Regions from separate parts of the Dyella sp. 01N448 genome, predicted to be linked through region 2. Evidence: riboswitches for the same ligand, from Rfam matches in the RefSeq annotation. Region 2 holds a riboswitch; the other holds the start of a gene.
What was found. Region 2 has a riboswitch for cobalamin ahead of btuB (TonB-dependent vitamin B12 receptor). Riboswitches for the same ligand answer to the same signal wherever they lie in the genome.
Positions count from the first base shown of each region.

Region 1 (8,022 bases), on a different contig from region 2:
CAAGCCCTTGGCCTTGATCGACTCGCGCAACGCATCCCAGCGTGCCACATCGTTCGGCTGCGCATTGGTCCAGTAGTCGAACTGCAGCTCGCCATTGGCCGCGCGGGTTTCCGCAAAGCCAGGATGCGCGCCGTGCTCCATCGCCAGCTCGTTCGACTGCGACAGCGCGTTGAAGTAGATCTCTTCCGCGATGCGCGTCGAAAGCGCCAGCGCTTCGGCTGAATCGAACGCCAGGCGCAGCTTGAAGAACACGTCCTGCAAGCCCATCACGCCCAGGCCCACCGGACGCCACTTGTTGTTGGCGACCTTGGCGGTGTCGATCGGGTAGAAGTTCAGGTCGATCACGCGATCGAGCTGACGCACAGCCGTACGCACCGTGCCGGCGAGCTTGTCGAAATCGAACTGACCGTCCACCACGTGGCGCGACAGGTTCACCGAGCCCAGGTTGCACACCGCCGTTTCGTCGGCATTGGTGACTTCCAGGATTTCGGTGCACAGGTTCGACAGGTGGATGACGTTTTCCGCCTTCGCCGTCTGGTTGCTGGTGGCGTTGCTGCGATCCTTGAAGGTCATCCAGCCATTGCCGGTCTGCGCCAGCGTGCGCAGCATGCGGGCGTACAGCTCGCGCGCCTTCACCGTCTTCACGGCCAGGCCGGCGGCTTCGGCTTCGCGATAAGCCTTCTCGAAGGTCTCGCCCCAGCTGTCGACGAAGTGCGGCACCACCTTGGGATCGAACAGCGACCAGTCGCCGTCGTTCTCCACGCGGCGCATGAATTCGTCGGGAATCCAGTTGGCCAGGTTGAGGTTGTGCGTACGGCGCGCGTCGTCGCCCGTGTTGTCGCGCAACTCGAGGAATTCCTCGATGTCGCCGTGCCACGGCTCCAGGTACACGCAGGCCGCGCCCTTGCGCTTGCCGCCCTGATTCACCGCGGCGACGGAGGCGTCCAGCGTCTTCAGCCACGGCACCAGGCCGTTGGAATGGCCGTTGGTGCCCTTGATCAGCGAGCCGCGCGAACGCACGCGCGAGTAGGCCAGGCCAATGCCGCCGGCGAACTTGCTGAGCTTGGCCACGTCGCCGTACTTCTCGTAGATGGATTCAAGCGAATCCAGCGGCGAGTCGAGCAGGAAGCACGAGCTGAGCTGCTCATGCGCCGTACCTGCATTGAACAGCGTCGGCGAGCTGGCGATGTATTCCAGCGAGGAGAGCAGGCGATACAACTCCAGCGTCTCGCCGATCTCGTTGCCGCCGAGCGCGCAGGCGATGCGCATGAAGAAATGCTGCGGCGTTTCGATCACCTTGCGCAGCTGCGGATGGCGCAGCAGGTAGCGGTCGTACACTGTGCGCAGGCCGAAGTATTCGAAGCGGCGCGTGGCGAGCGGGTCGATCGCGTCGTTGAGCTTGCGCGCATTGATCTGCACGAAGTCGCGCAGGCGTTCGTTGAGGATGCCCAGTTCCGCGCCGCGCGCGATGGACTGCGAGAAGCTCTGGATTTCCTGGCCGCTCACTTCCTTGTCGATGAAGGCGCCCAGCAGGCGCGCGGCGAGCTGGCCGTATTCGGGTTCTTCGGCGGTGAGCGCAGCGGCCGTGCGGATCGATAGCTGATCCAGCTCCTGCGTGGTGGCGCCGTCATACAGGCCGCCGATGGTCTTGAGCGCCACGCGCATGGGATCGACCCCATGCAGGCCTTCGCTGCTGCGGGTGACGGCGCGGACGATCTTGTTCACGTCCACCACTTCCTGGCGGCCGCTGCGCTTGGTCACGCGCATCTGGCCGGGGTTGTGCGGCGGGGTCAGCGCGAACGGCGCGTCCGTGCGCGGCGCGTCGGCCACGGCGGTGTCGGTGGAAAAAGCAGGGTCGGCACGATCGTCTGCACGTTCGCGCCCGGTGGTATCGATAGGTTGCATCGCGACTTCGCTCCAAGCTTGGTCATCAACCGCCTGCTCCCGCGCGCAGGGCTGAAAAAAGGTGACGTTTCGCGGACGGTCGAGCAGCAGGGCAGCCGCCCCGCGCATCGACGCGCTTCCCCGCGGAAGCCGTCACTACGCACCAGGGCGTTGGGCCCTGATGTGCCGGCAGGTCTTCGGACTCGTGGACGTGGGCGGTGAGGCCCGGCCTAGTTGCCCCCGCTTCCCAGCCGCCGAGGGCCAGTGCGATGGGGGCTTTCGTTTCCACTTACCGCTGCGGGGCAGTCCCGGATTTGCACCGGAGTTCCCTATTAAGCCATTCCGACCGTAGGTCTGAGAGTGGCACCGACGAGGCACAACATATCGGGCTACACCGGGTCGGTCAACCCAACAGATTGTGGATTGACCGTGGATAAGCCCGAAAACTCCAAGATGGGGGCGGAGTTAGGAATTGCTAGGAAATTTTCATAGGGGAGGTCGCTGCGGCGACTCTCGGCCAGTGCAAGTGCCGCCTCTCCCAAAAGCGTCTCAAAGGCGCGTTTCGGCCTGCGTCTCAAGGAGGGCTGCGAATTCACGGGCGAACCGGTGCACGTCGCCCGGCCAGCGGGCCGACACGTAATTGCGATCGCGTACGACGAAGGCGGGCGTGTCGTCCGTGTCGCTGTCGCGTACCAGGCCGGAGGTCTTGCGCTGATGGTCGGTGGCGTCCTGGGGTACGTCGAGGAAATCGTCGGGACTGGCCAACGCACGCGTCACTTCCTGCTGGACGGACATATAACCCGCTGGCTGGCCCGCGCCGTCGGGATAGGTGCGGTAGTAGTCCGGATCCCAGAAGCGCGTGATGCGGGTGAGCGACCACGCGGACTTTTCCAGCGCCCAGGTGAGGGCGGTGGTGCGCCGCCCATGCAGCACGGAGCGACCGTCCGCACCGCGGCTGCGCGCCGCCAGTGCGACGCCATGGCAAATCGCAGCCACCGGTTTGTCTGCGGTGAAGAAGGCAGCCGTCACGCGCTGCAGCTGCTCGCTTTCCAGATACTCGCGAACGCCGCGCGCGCAATGTCCGCCCGGCAGCAGCAAGCCGTCGAAGCGTTCGGCATCGATGGCATCCCAGGCGATCGGGGCGTTGAACGCCACATCCTTCTCAAGCGCCGCGTAATCGCGCCGCGCATCGGCATTGGCGCGCAACAGCAAGCCGAACAAGCGCAGCTTGCGCAAACCGGGCACAAAACCCCAGGGATCCAGCCCTTCCCCACTCAACATGATGGGATCGGCGCTGGCCACCCGGCCATCGGGCGTGGCGAACGTCGCGCGATGTCCCGCTTCGATGAGGACGCGCCAGGGCACCGCGACTTCGCTGGGATCGAAGTCCTGATGCGGAACGGGGATGAGTACGTGGGCCATGCGACGGGCGTCCTTCGATGTGGGCGCATCCTGGCGGATGACGTGATCGACGCATGTTGCGGGTCACCGCACATACAAGGCAAGCTCCGGGCTTGGCCGTTCGGCCCTCTATTTCACCGGGAAATCCATGGGCCATCCGCTGCTGCTCGTCCAACTGCTGGTGATCATCGTGGTGTCGCGGCTTATCGCTGCGCTCGCGAGGCGCATCGGCCAGCCGGCAGTTGTTGGCGAAATGCTGGCAGGTCTCGCGTTGGGCCCGATCGTGTTCGGCGCCATCGCACCGGAGTGGCAGCAGCAGCTGTTTCCCATCGACAGCCTCGGCAACCTGCAGAGCCTCAGCACGCTGGGCCTGGTGTTGTTCATGACGGTGGTGGGTGCGGAGTTGCGCGTGCCGGCCAGTGCGCAGGGTGGTCTGCTGCGACCGGCGGCGTGGATCGGCGGGCTGGCCATCGTGATTCCTGTCGCGCTCGCCTTGCTCGCCGCGCCATGGCTGTATGTGGACTATGCGCCGCCAGGCATCAGTCGACTGGGCTTTACCTTGTTCTTTGCCACCGCGTGTGCGATCACCGCATTGCCCGTGATGGCGCGCATCGTGAAGGAGCGCGGTATCACCGAGTCGCTGCCCGGCCGCCTCGGCATCGCGGCAGCAGCGGTGGCCGACGTGCTGGCCTGGATCATGTTGGCCTTCGTGGTGGCGCTGATCAGCGCACATGGCGACTGGGCGCCGTTCTGGCGCACCATGATCGGCCTGGCCGCCTTGCTCGTGCTGACCTGGTTCGTGCTGCGCCCGTTATGCGCAAAGCTGTTGGCGCGTCACGCGCCGGACGGCAATGCCGACGGCGCGGTGCTGGCCTTCCTGCTGGCCGGCGCCTTCGGTTGCGCAGCCATCACCGAATGGCTGAACCTGCATGCGGTATTCGGTGCGTTCCTGTTCGGCGCCTGCCTGCCGCGCGACGATCGCCTGCTGGAAAACCTGATCGATCGCGTTGAACGCGTCACCATTGCCGCGTTGTTGCCGGTGTTCTTCGTGCTGGCCGGACTGAGCACCAGTTCGAAGCTGCTGACCGGCGGAGCAGGCATCGCCTTGTTGCTCGTGCTCGCTGTTTCGGTGGCCGGCAAATTGATCGGCGGCACAGCTGGCGCACGCCTCTCCGGTCAGAACTGGCGCGACAGCCTTACCATCGGCTCGCTGATGAATGCGCGCGGCATGATGGAGCTCATCGTCATCAAGGTTGGCCTCGATGCGGGCGTGATCAACAGTGCGATGTTCACCATCCTGCTGGTGATGGCGATTGTGACGACGATGATGACGACGCCGATGGTGTCGGCGTTTCATGTCGATGCAGGCGCGCGTTCGGTGGACGAGCCCAGTTCGAGCTGACCGCGCTTAGCGGCGATGCCCAAAGGAACTCCGGCGAGTGGCGTTCCGTGTGTCGATAACTCAGTTGGGCGCTGTCTGTGAAATCAAATGTGTGCCACTTCCCAGCAGATGGATCGAGCCGTCAGGAATGGCATCGGGCGCTTCTGCGACTAGCGCAGAATCCTCAGCCCAGGCGATGTGCTCACGGGGACCCGGCACGTACACGTCCCACTCGCCATACGGCGTCTCCGAGCCGCTGCTCATTATGAAGCCCACGGGTATCCGCGCGTCCCAATAGGGCGCTTGTACCAGGTTGCCCGATGTGGGCAGTTGAAACTTCCAGTATCTCGACGCTTTGATGGCAGCGTGGGCAAGGTCTTCGCGAAATTCGGCCATCCGCGCAGCGCTTGGTACGGAGACGCCGAGATTGACTTGTTCGGCGCTCACATCGGTGACTTTGCCGTCTTGACCGACACGGACGAGGAGATAAACCGTGCCGGAGACGTTGTTGTTGCGAGAAAGCGATGGATAGACGGGCGGCACACGACGTGCCCACGTGATCGTCGCACCTTCCGCCTCGTCCTTGTCGCTGAAATCGGCGCTGGCAACGCGTAACGTCATGTGGCGATCGTCGGCGTTGGTAGCGACGATGCGCAGCGACATTCTTTCCTGAAACGGTGCCGTATGGGCCTCGCCGAGCTCGAATTTCCAGGTCGGCGCGACGCGCTTTATGAGATCCAGGACAGCAGGCGGCAGCTTTTCTGCCTTGTACAGCGCGTAGCTGCCAACCTTTCCGTCAGGAAGAACTTCGACGGTTCCACTCAACAGCATGCTGGCTTCGATGGGATCCTTCGGACTGGTCGCGTGGACCGACGACGCCAGCAGCAACATGGCCGCCACGAAGGCAGCCGAACCCCAACGAGCCATGACGCATTCCCCCTCCCGGAATATGGCCGCAGTCTAGTCATGGCGATCAGGCGCAGCAATGTGCCGCGCCGGGCGGCTTGCCGGCATTCCCGTGGCTTTCTCAAGCCACTGCAGTCAGCCGGCAGAGCTCACATGCTTGTCGTCGGAGACGTTCACCAGATCCGCACCCGCTCCTTCGGATCCAGATACAACGCATCCCCCGGCTGCACGCCAAACGCCTGATACCACCCATCGATGTTGTGCACCGGCCCATTCACGCGGAACTTGCGCGGTGAGTGTGGATCGCTGGTGACCTGGCGGCGGATGGCGTCGTCGGTGAGCTTGCCGCGCCAAGCCTGGGCCCAGCCGATGAAGACGCGCTGGTCGCCAGTAAGACCATCGAGCACGGGTGCGGGTTTGCCGTGCAGTGACGCGTGGTAGGCGTCGAGTGCGAGGGTGAGGCCGCCGAGGTCGGCGATGTTCTCGCCCATGGTGAGGTTGCCGTTGATATGCACGCCGGGCAGCGGTTCGAACGCGTCGTACTGCGCGCCGAGTTTCTTGGCGCGTTCGTCGAAGGCCTTGGCGTCGGCGGGTGTCCACCAGTCGCGCAGCGCGCCGCTGGCGTCGATCTTGCGGCCCTGGTCGTCGAAACCATGGGTGAGTTCGTGGCCGATCACGCCGCCAATGGCGCCGTAGTTGATGGCCGGGTCGGCGTTGGGATCGAAGATCGGCGGTTGCAGGATCGCCGCGGGAAATACGATGTCGCGCAGCGAGCCGTTGTACGCGTCATTGGTCTGCGGCGTCATGCTCCAGTCACTGCGGTCGACCGGCTTGTCCAGGCGATCGACATTGAACGACCAGTCGGCTTGCGCCGCGCGCAATACGTTGCCGGCAAGATCATCGCTGCGCATGGTGACTTTCGAATAGTCGCGCGGATGATCGGGGTAGCCCACCTTGATGGTGTAAGTGTCGAGCTTCTTCAGGGCTTCCTTGCGTGTTGCCGGGCCCATCCAGTCGAGGTGTTCGATGCGCACGCGATAGGCGGCCTTGAGGTTGGCCACCAGCGCTTCGATCTTGGCTTTCGAGGAGGCGGGGAAATACTTGTCGGTATACAGCTGGCCCACGGCCCAGCCCAGATTGCCGAAGCAGGCGAGGCGATCGCCGGCGCCGCAGTCGCCGCCGGATACCGCATGCACGCCGCGCTTCCACAGCACTTCCATCTGCTGCTGGCCGGCGAGGGTCTTGTCGTGCATCTCGAAGTACGCCTGCTGGAAGGGCGTCGAGAGGTAGTACGCCGCGTTGTCGGCAATGCGTGCGGCCTGCCACGCCTGGATGGTGGCGACGGGCGTCTTCGCATACAGCGCCGCGAGCTGGGGAAACGCGGTCTTTTCCATCACCACGAGCTGCTTGCGCTGGTCGAGTTGGGCGGACTTGAGGAAATCATTCCACGCAAAGCCGGGCGCGAGCTTCTGCAGGTCGCTTATGCTCATCGGGTTGTACATCGCCACCGGATCGCGTTGCTCGACCTTGCTGATGCTGGCCTGCGCGATGGCGGTTTCGAAGGCCAGCACATCCTTGGCGGCAGCTTCCGGTTGTGGCCATCCGGCCAGGGTAAGCAGCTGCGTCACGTACGCCTGGTAGGCCGCTTTCTGCTTGGCAAATTCTGGCTTGAGGTAGTAGTCGCGGTCGGGCAGGCCGAGACCTGCCTGCGATACGTAGACGGCGTAGCGATTGGTGTCTTTCAGGTCGACATCGAAATAGATGTTGAACAGTGATCCTTCGAAATCCAGGCCGCTGCGACCCATCAGCGCCGCCTGCGCGTCGCGCGTGGTGGCCTGCTTGACGGCGTCCAGTTGCGGCGCGATTGGCTTGGCGCCCAGCGCATCGACGCGGGCCTGATCCATGAACGATTGATAGAACGCGCCGACCTTGCCTTCGATTGAGGCGCCGTTGGTCTTGTCCCGCGCCGCGGCCTCCATCAGCTCGTGCAGACGCTGCTCAGTGAGGTCGGTCATGGCCAGTCGCAGGCTGACGGCCGGCTTGTCGGCAGGAATCGGCGTGTGATCCAGCCAGGTGCCATTGGCGTAACGGAAGAAGTCGTTGCCGGGCTTGACCGAGGTATCGGCGCCCGCCTGGTCGAAACCCCATGCGCCGTATTGCGGCTTGCCCGTGGCCGTATCGGCCGCGTGAGCCACGCCCAGGCTCAGTGCACATGCGCACGCTGCCGCCAGAATCCTGCTGACCATACGCCACTCCCGCCCCAATGAAGGTCCCGGGATACTGGCACGACGGCGGGGTGCGGCCAGTGCTGGAAGTTGTGGTCCAGCCACGGCCAGGAGCCCGGGCAGGCCGGGCCGCTGGCCTCACTGGCGGCTGGGGATCAGTACCCGTTGCGCTGGGAGTGGATGCGGCCGCTGTCGTTATTGAGCGACCGGTTGAGGTGCTGCTGT
Region 1 covers NZ_JBFTQX010000020.1:2,419-10,440, forward strand. Annotated here, with positions in the region: gene AC1DKY_RS19715 (ribonucleoside-diphosphate reductase subunit alpha) at 1-1,905, opposite strand, end outside; cobalamin riboswitch at 2,056-2,270, opposite strand; gene AC1DKY_RS19720 (type 1 glutamine amidotransferase domain-containing protein) at 2,434-3,306, opposite strand; gene AC1DKY_RS19725 (cation:proton antiporter) at 3,434-4,687, shown strand; gene AC1DKY_RS19730 (energy transducer TonB) at 4,748-5,593, opposite strand; gene AC1DKY_RS19735 (M13 family metallopeptidase) at 5,746-7,818, opposite strand; gene AC1DKY_RS19740 (hypothetical protein) at 7,953-8,022, opposite strand, start outside.
Region 1: it holds a riboswitch for cobalamin, as region 2 does, so the genes downstream of both, AC1DKY_RS19715 (ribonucleoside-diphosphate reductase subunit alpha) here and btuB (TonB-dependent vitamin B12 receptor) in region 2, are expected to answer to the same signal.

Region 2 (8,022 bases):
CAGCGAGACCCCGCTTTAAGTCCTCAGCGATTCGGGCGCGTTGCGCAGCGCTTTGAGGTACCCCCTGTGTACCCTCGGAGGTTGTCCCACAACCACGCGCCTCGAGCGTTCGGGCTTATCCCAGCACGATGCTGCGGGCGTTATCAGGCCATTCTCTTTGGGTTACTTTTCTCTTGGGCCAGCAAGAGAAAAGTGACTCGAGCGGCGGCAGCCGTTCGAAACGCCCGCCGCGTAGGCGACCCGATCGCGGAAGCGCAGCAATCGAAAGCCGGCAAAACGGAATGAACTCCATCCCGTTGAATCAGCCAGCGGACCCCGAAGCTTGGGCTACCGCATACCGCACGCTGTAAAGCCCTGCAATATCGATCAATATGTGGACCAATATGGCGGCGATCAGCCCGATGTACTGAAAGATGACGCCAAGGAAGATACTGCTGGCAAACAAGCTGATCGCCTGGGTCAATGTCGTCCGCGTGAGTGCCTTCATCTGGTACGCACGCACATGTGCCGCCACAAATATCAGTGAGGTGAGGACCATTCCGAGCACTGGCTGGAGTGCGGCGCGAAATAGCAGTTCCTCGCCAATTCCTGCAGCAAAACTCAGCAAGATTGGATTCCAACCGCCCAGGTCGAGGCGGCTGTAACTGGTCACAACGGATTTGGTAGAGCTATTGGACCTTTGCAGACTGTAAGCAATCCACGCCATCGACGCCGAGGAAGCACCTATCGCAAGACCGAAACCAACTTGAAGTGCCATCGATTGCCCGGCAGTGAAGATGGTCCAGATCGAGCTACGTCGCATGTACAAAAGGGCAAGCGCCAGCGTCGACATCACGACGCAGACAAGAACCTGCCTGGTGAGTCCTATTTTGGGATGAGCAACCTTGGGTAGCTCAAGCGGCTCCAGTGTCATATGACGCTCCTCTCATGTCTGCTCGGCACTTCCATGTGCCTCGTGAGGCCATTGGACACGTTTGTCGCGATGCAAGATCGATCTTCTCGATCTTACCTAGGACCGCATGCAGTCCTGCTGCCACTCTTGTGCGGCCACGCCGTCCAAAAGGGCCGTCCTTTTCTCTGCTACCATGCGCCCACCTGAGGTGACCCCCAGCCAGTCGGTTGGGAGTTGAAACGGGAATCCGGTGCGGCGCTGATGCGCCTATTCCGGAGCTGCCCCCGCAACGGTAGGCAGGCGCGATCCAGATGGGGATCGACGGAGCGACATCGAGCCACTGTGCCAAGCGCATGGGAAGGCGTCGTTCCGGAAGACATTGCGTCTTCGCCCGCGAGCCCGGAGACCGGCCTTGAGGTACGACCAGACAGGCGGTGGGCCGTGTCATGGATGTCGTGCATGCGCACGGCCGCCACGCTCCTCCTGCCTGTCTATTTCCCATGCGTTCCGCGCGGGCAGGCGCGGTTGAGGAGCAGTACTTTGACTACCCGACTTTCCATGATCCGTCGCGCCGCACTGGCGACGGCACTTTCGACCATCGTCTTCCCGGCGTTCGCCGACGACACGACCAACCTCGACGGCGTGGTGGTGACCGCCACGCGTACCGAGCAGACGCAGAACCAGACGCTGTCCGCGGTGACGGTGATCGACCGCGCCGATATCGAACGCCTGCAGCCGTCTTCGCTGGCGGACCTGCTGCGCGGCACGCCGGGCATGCAGATTGCCAACAATGGCGGTCCTGGCAAGGCGACCAGCGCCTTCCTGCGTGGCACCGAAGCCGACCACGTGCTGGTGATGATCGACGGCGTCAAGATCGGCTCGGCCACGCTGGGCACGGCGGCGTTGCAGGATATTCCGGTCGACCAGATCGAGCGCATCGAAATCGTGCGCGGCCCGTTCTCCAGCCTGTACGGCTCCGAAGCGATCGGCGGCGTGATCCAGATCTTCACGCGTCGTCCGGAAGGCGCCTTCGTGCCGTCCTTCAGCCTGGGCGTCGGCAGCTATAGCCATCTGAATGGCTCGGCCGGTTTTGCCGGCAAGAGCGGCGACGGCTGGTACTCGCTGGAGGCCTCTCACGATCAGACGCATGGCATCAATTCCTGCCGCGTGGGTGCCGCCGAAGTGGGCGCGGCCTGCTTTGCCGATCAGCCGGACAAGGATGGCTACCGCAACAATGCGCTGACCCTGCAAGGCGGCTACAAGTTCGACGAACAGTGGGACGCCGATGTGCGCCTGTTCCGCAGCGAAGGCCACAACTACTACGACGGCACGTACACCGACTCCGACAAGAGCGCCACGCAAGTGGTGGGCGGCAGCGTGCACTATCGTCCGGCGTCCAATGTGAAGCTCACGCTCAGCCTCGGCACCAGCGGCGATTTCAGCAAGGACTTCTACCAGGGTGTGTACGTCGATCGTTTCGACACGCATCGCGACCTGGGTTCGTTCCAGGCGGATATCGGCTTCTGGGGCGGCCTGCTGACGACCGGCTTCGACTGGCAGCGCGATCACGTGGACAGCACGGCCGGTTACATGAATGCATTTACGGGCGAGCCGGTGAACAGCCGCATCGACCGCGGCGGCTTCGTGCAGTGGCAGCAGACCTTCGGCAGCCAGTCGGTGCAGGCCAGCGTGCGTCACGACGACAACAGCCAGTTCGGCAGCAAGAACACCGGCAGCCTGTTGTGGGGCTGGGACTTCACCCAAACCCTGCGCCTCACCGCGAGCTATGGCACCGCGTTCAAGGCGCCGACCTTCAACGATTTGTACTACCCGTTCTACGGCGACCCGAATCTCAAGCCGGAACGTTCGAGGAACTTCGAACTCGGCCTGCGCGGCAGCTACGACTGGGGCTACTGGTCGTTGAACGCGTTCCGCAACAACGTGACCGACCTGATCACCTACGACGCCGCCACCCAGGCGCCGGGCAATGTGGACCAGGCGCGCATCCGTGGTGCGGAAGGCGTGGTGAGCGGGCACGTGCTGGGCTGGCTGGTGACGGGCACGGCCACCTGGCTGGATCCGCGCGACGAGTCGACCGCGTACGAAGGCAACCTGCTGCCGCGCCGTGCGCGCCAGACCGGCAATATCGATCTGGACCGCAGCTTCGGCGACTTCAGCGTGGGTGGCACGTGGTTCGTCTCGGGCCGTCGCTACGATGATCTGGCCAACCAGCATCCGCTGGGCGGCTACGCCATCACCAACCTGCGCGTAGCCTATGCCATCTCGCGCGATTTCAAGCTGCAGCTGGCATTGAACAACGCCTTCGGCAAGGACTATGAAACCGCCTGGTACTTCAACCAGCCAGGTCGCAACTACATGTTGACCCTGCGTTATCAGCCCGCGCAGTAATCCATGACGCCGGGGCCCGCGAAGGCCCCGGCGTTTTTCCATGCATTCGACCAGGAGTCGTTTCGTGAAAGCTCTTTCCGGTTCCCGTTTCAACGCGCTGTGGCTGGTACTGGTCGCGGTGATGATCGCTACCCGCTTCAAGCATTTCGGCGACACGCTGCATCTGCCTGATGCTTCGATGGCGTTGTTCTTTCTTGGTGGTCTCTATCTGCGCCGCCATTGGACCTTCGTGGTGATGGTGCTGCTTGCGGTGGCGCTGGACTGGATTTCAATCAGCTACGCGGGCGTGAGCGCCTTCTGCGTGACGCTGGCGTACTCGTTTTTGCCCTTGGCTTACGCAGTGCTCTGGTACGCCGGACGCTGGTATGCGCCGCGCGTGAATCAGGGCGCGTTGTCGCTGCTCGGAGCATTCGGCGTGGCCGTGTTGGCGGCCGTGGCTTCGTTCGCCATCTCCAATGGCTCGTTCTATTGGCTGGGCGGCCGTTATGCGCAGCCGCACATGAGCGAATACCTGGCGCGCCTGTGGCAGTGGGGGCCGCTGTTCGTGCGCACCACCCTGGGCTACGTCGCGGCAGCCCTGGTGCTGCATGCTGTGATCGTGCGCGCGGCATCGTCTTCTACGGCACACCAGAAGGGAGCCTGAGCATGAGCGACACGCCCGAAACGCCGAATGCCGAAGAACGCCACCGCGAGCGCATGCAGCGCAAGAAGGAGCTGGTCGATCGCAAGATCGCCCGCGCCACCATCGAGCGCGGCGTGCTGGTGGTGAATACCGGTAACGGCAAGGGCAAGAGCTCCTCGGGCTTCGGCATGCTGGCGCGTTCGCTCGGCCATGGTTTTCGCTGCGGCGTGGTGCAGTTCATCAAGGGCAGTTTCTCCACCGGCGAGGAAGCGTTCTTCCGCCGCTTTCCCGATGAGCTCGATTACCACGTGATGGGCGAAGGCTATACGTGGGAGACGCAGGACAAGGCGCGCGATATCCAGGCGGCGCAAGCGGCCTGGCAGGTGGCGGCCAATATGCTGGTGGATGAGTCGCTCGACTTCGTACTGCTGGACGAACTCAATATCGCCCTGGTCAAGGGCTATATCGACCTGGACATCGTGTGCGCCGCGCTGAAGGCGCGCCCGCCACGCCAGCACGTGGTGATCACCGGGCGCGGCGCGCCGGATGGCCTGGTGGAACTGGCCGATACGGTGACGGAAATGCGCCTGGTGAAGCACGCCTTCCAGGCAGGCATCAAGGCGCAGCAGGGCATCGAGCTCTGACGCGACGGTTCGGCGTGGCAAGCGGCACCAACGACGGAGTTCACCGATGACTGACCAGATCGCCTCCTGTCCTGCCTTGCTGGTATCGGCGCCTGCGTCGGGGCAGGGCAAGACTTCGGTGACGGCGGCGCTGGCGCGCTGGCATGCCCGGCAGGGCAGGCGCGTGCGCGTCTTCAAGACGGGTCCGGATTTTCTCGACCCCATGGTGCTGGAGCGCGCCAGTGGCGCGCCGGTCTACCAGCTCGATCTTTGGATGAACGGCGAGGACGACGTACGCGCGCGCTTGCATGAAGCGGCTGGCGAGGCGGATCTCATCCTGGTCGAAGGCGTGATGGGCTTGTTCGACGGCGGCCAGTCGAGTGCGGACCTCGCCCAGCGTTTCGGTTTGCCGGTGTTGGCCGTGATCGACGGTTCGGCGATGGCGCAGACCTTTGGTGCCCTGGCGCTGGGACTGGCGAGTTATCGCGACGGCCTGCGCGTGCATGGTGTCGCCGCCAATCGCGTGGGCAGTGCGTATCACGCGCAGCTGCTTGCCGGCAGTGTGCCGTCCCCTCTGCAGTGGTTGGGTGCCTTGCCGCGCGATGCGGCGCTGGCCCTGCCCGAGCGGCATCTGGGTCTGGTGGCCGCTGGCGAGCTGGGCGATATCGACGCGCGCCTGGATGCACTGGCCGACGCATGGGGCACCCATGCCAATGCCGAACTTCCGCCGCCGGTGACGTTTCCCGCAGCGTCACACGCGCCGGTGCCCAAGCAATTGCAGGGTTGCCGCATCGCGATTGCCCGCGACGCGGCGTTCTGTTTTCTCTATCCGGCCAATCTCGATCTGCTGCGCGAAGCGGGCGCCGACTTGCGCTACTTCTCGCCGCTGGCCGGTGACGCGCTGCCCGAATGCGATGCGGTATGGCTGCCTGGCGGCTATCCCGAACTGCACTTGCATGCGCTATCCGATAGCGACACGTTGCGCAGCGCCTTGCACGATCATGTGAATGCCGGTCGCCCGCTGCTGGCCGAATGCGGCGGCATGCTTTACGCGCTGGATTCCCTGGCGGGCACCGATGGCGCGGCGTTTCCGATGGCGGGCCTGCTGCGCGGTCAGGCGACGATGCAGACGCGACTGGGGGGGCTAGGCATGCAATCCGTTGCCTTGCCCGAAGGCGAGTTGCGCGGTCACACCTTTCACTACGCGCTAGCCGAAATCGACGAGGCGCCCTTGGCGATGGCCAGCAACCCGGATGGCGGTCCGAGCCGGGAAGGCGTGTTTCGCCGCGAACGATTCACGGCGAGCTTCATGCACCTTTATTTTCCGTCGAACCCGACGGCGGCCGTGGCCTTGTTCCGGCCATGACCACCGCCCTGGACATGCTGCTCGCGGTGCTGCTGGATGCGTGGCTGGGCGAACCGCGGCAGATGCACCCGCTGGTGTCGTTTGGACGTCTGGCCGCCTGGGCCGAATCGCGATGGCACGCGGATCGTCGTGCGTCAGGTGTGCTGGCCTGGTGCGTGGTGGTGCTGCCGCTGGTGGCGTTGGCCTGGTTGCTTGGCACGTGGCTCGGGCATGCAGCGTCCTGGTTACGGCTGCTCCTCGATGTGCTCGTGCTTTACCTGGCCATTGGTTTGCGCAGCCTGGGCGATCACGCGATGCCGGTGGCTCGCGCACTCGCCGCCGGCGACATTCTTGGCGCACGCACGGCGGTAGGCCGCATGGTCAGTCGCGACACGGTTGCACTGGATGACGCCCAGGTCGCCGCGGCCGCGACGGAATCGGTGCTGGAAAATGGCAACGATGCCGTGTTCGGCGCGCTGTTCTGGTTCCTCGTGCTGGGTGCGCCGGGCGCGGTGCTGTATCGACTGGCCAACACGCTGGATGCGATGTGGGGCTATCGCACGGAGCGCTACGAGCGCTTCGGCTGGGCGGCGGCGCGGATCGATGATGTGCTCAATTTTCTGCCGGCACGCCTGACTGCCATGAGTTACCTGTTGCTGGGCGACGCGGCGCGGGCGTGGCGCTGCTGGCGCGTACAGGCGCCGCAATGGGACAGCCCGAACGCCGGACCAGTGATGGCGTCCGGTGCGGGCGCGCTGGGTGTATGCCTCGGCGGAGCGGCGCCTTATGACGGCGTGTGGGAGCCGCGCCCGGTGCTGGGCGAGGGCGATGCACCGGATGGTCAATCGATCGTGCGCGCGCTGCAATTGGTGCGTCGCTGCGTGGTGCTCTGGCTGCTGGTGATCATGCTGCTGGGCATCGTGAGCTGGGGAGCCGGCCATGCTTGAACACGGCGGACGCCTGTTGCGAGCAGCCCGCGACTACGGCATTGCGCCGGATGCGTGGCTGGACTTGTCCACCGGCATCAGTCCTTATGCCTGGCCGGTGCCCGTCCTGCCGGCATCGGTCTGGCAGCGATTGCCCGAAGACGACGATGGCCTCGTCGGTGCCGCATGCGAGTACTACGGTGCGTCGCAGCTGTTGCCCGTGGCCGGATCGCAGGCCGCCATCCAGATGCTGCCCAGTCTGCGGCAAGCCTCGGGCGTGGGAGTGATTGCGCCTGGCTACAACGAACACGCGCATGCCTGGCGCCGCGCGGGTCATGCGGTGGAAACGCAGTCGGCATCGAGCTTGCTGGCCGATCCATCGCGCTACGACGTGATCGTCCTGATCCATCCCAACAACCCCGGCGGCGAGCGCTTCGAGCGTGACGTCTTGCTGGCATGTCATGCCGCGCTGGCCTCGCGTGGCGGTTGGTTGATCGTCGACGAGGCCTTCATGGATGTCACGCCAGAGCAAAGCCTGTGCAGCGAAGCGTACCGCGACGGGCTGATCGTGCTGCGCTCTGCCGGAAAGTTCTTTGGCCTGGCCGGAGCGCGCGCGGGTTTTGTGGCTGCGCATCCTGCGTTGCTTGAAACACTGGGCGATCGATTGGGCCCGTGGACGTTGAGCGGGCCGACGCGTCATGTACTCGGGCTGGCCCTTGCTGATCGCGCATGGCAGGCCACGGCGCGCTCCTGGCTGCAGGATATGAGCGCCGGTCTGGCGGCCGTGCTGCTGCGTCATGGCATGGCAGCCACGGCAGGGTGCGCGTTCTTCCAGTGGTGGCGGCACGCAGGCGCAGAAGCAGTGCATATAGCGCTGGCCAGGCAAGGCATCCTGACCCGGCTGTTCGAGACGCCCGCAAGTCTGCGTTTTGGCCTGCCCCCTGATGAGGTTGCGCTACGGCGACTCGACGATGCGCTGGGCGCGCTGGACTTGAAGGAGAGGCGGCGATGAGCGCTGGCGTGCTGATGGTGCAAGGCTGCACCTCCGATGCGGGCAAGAGCACCTTGGTCACGGGCTTGTGTCGCTGGTTGCGCCGACGCGGCATCGCCGTGGCGCCGTTCAAACCGCAGAACATGGCCTTGAATTCCGCGGTGACGATCGATGGCGGCGAAATCGGCCGCGCCCAGGCCGTGCAGGCGCAGGC
Region 2 covers NZ_JBFTQX010000008.1:61-8,082, forward strand. Annotated here, with positions in the region: gene AC1DKY_RS14720 (CPBP family intramembrane glutamic endopeptidase) at 302-913, opposite strand; cobalamin riboswitch at 1,082-1,321, shown strand; gene btuB (TonB-dependent vitamin B12 receptor) at 1,352-3,301, shown strand; gene AC1DKY_RS14730 (hypothetical protein) at 3,366-3,944, shown strand; gene cobO (cob(I)yrinic acid a,c-diamide adenosyltransferase) at 3,947-4,567, shown strand; gene AC1DKY_RS14740 (cobyrinic acid a,c-diamide synthase CobB) at 4,614-5,912, shown strand; gene cbiB (adenosylcobinamide-phosphate synthase CbiB) at 5,927-6,838, shown strand; gene cobD (threonine-phosphate decarboxylase CobD) at 6,831-7,829, shown strand; gene AC1DKY_RS14755 (cobyric acid synthase) at 7,826-8,022, shown strand, end outside.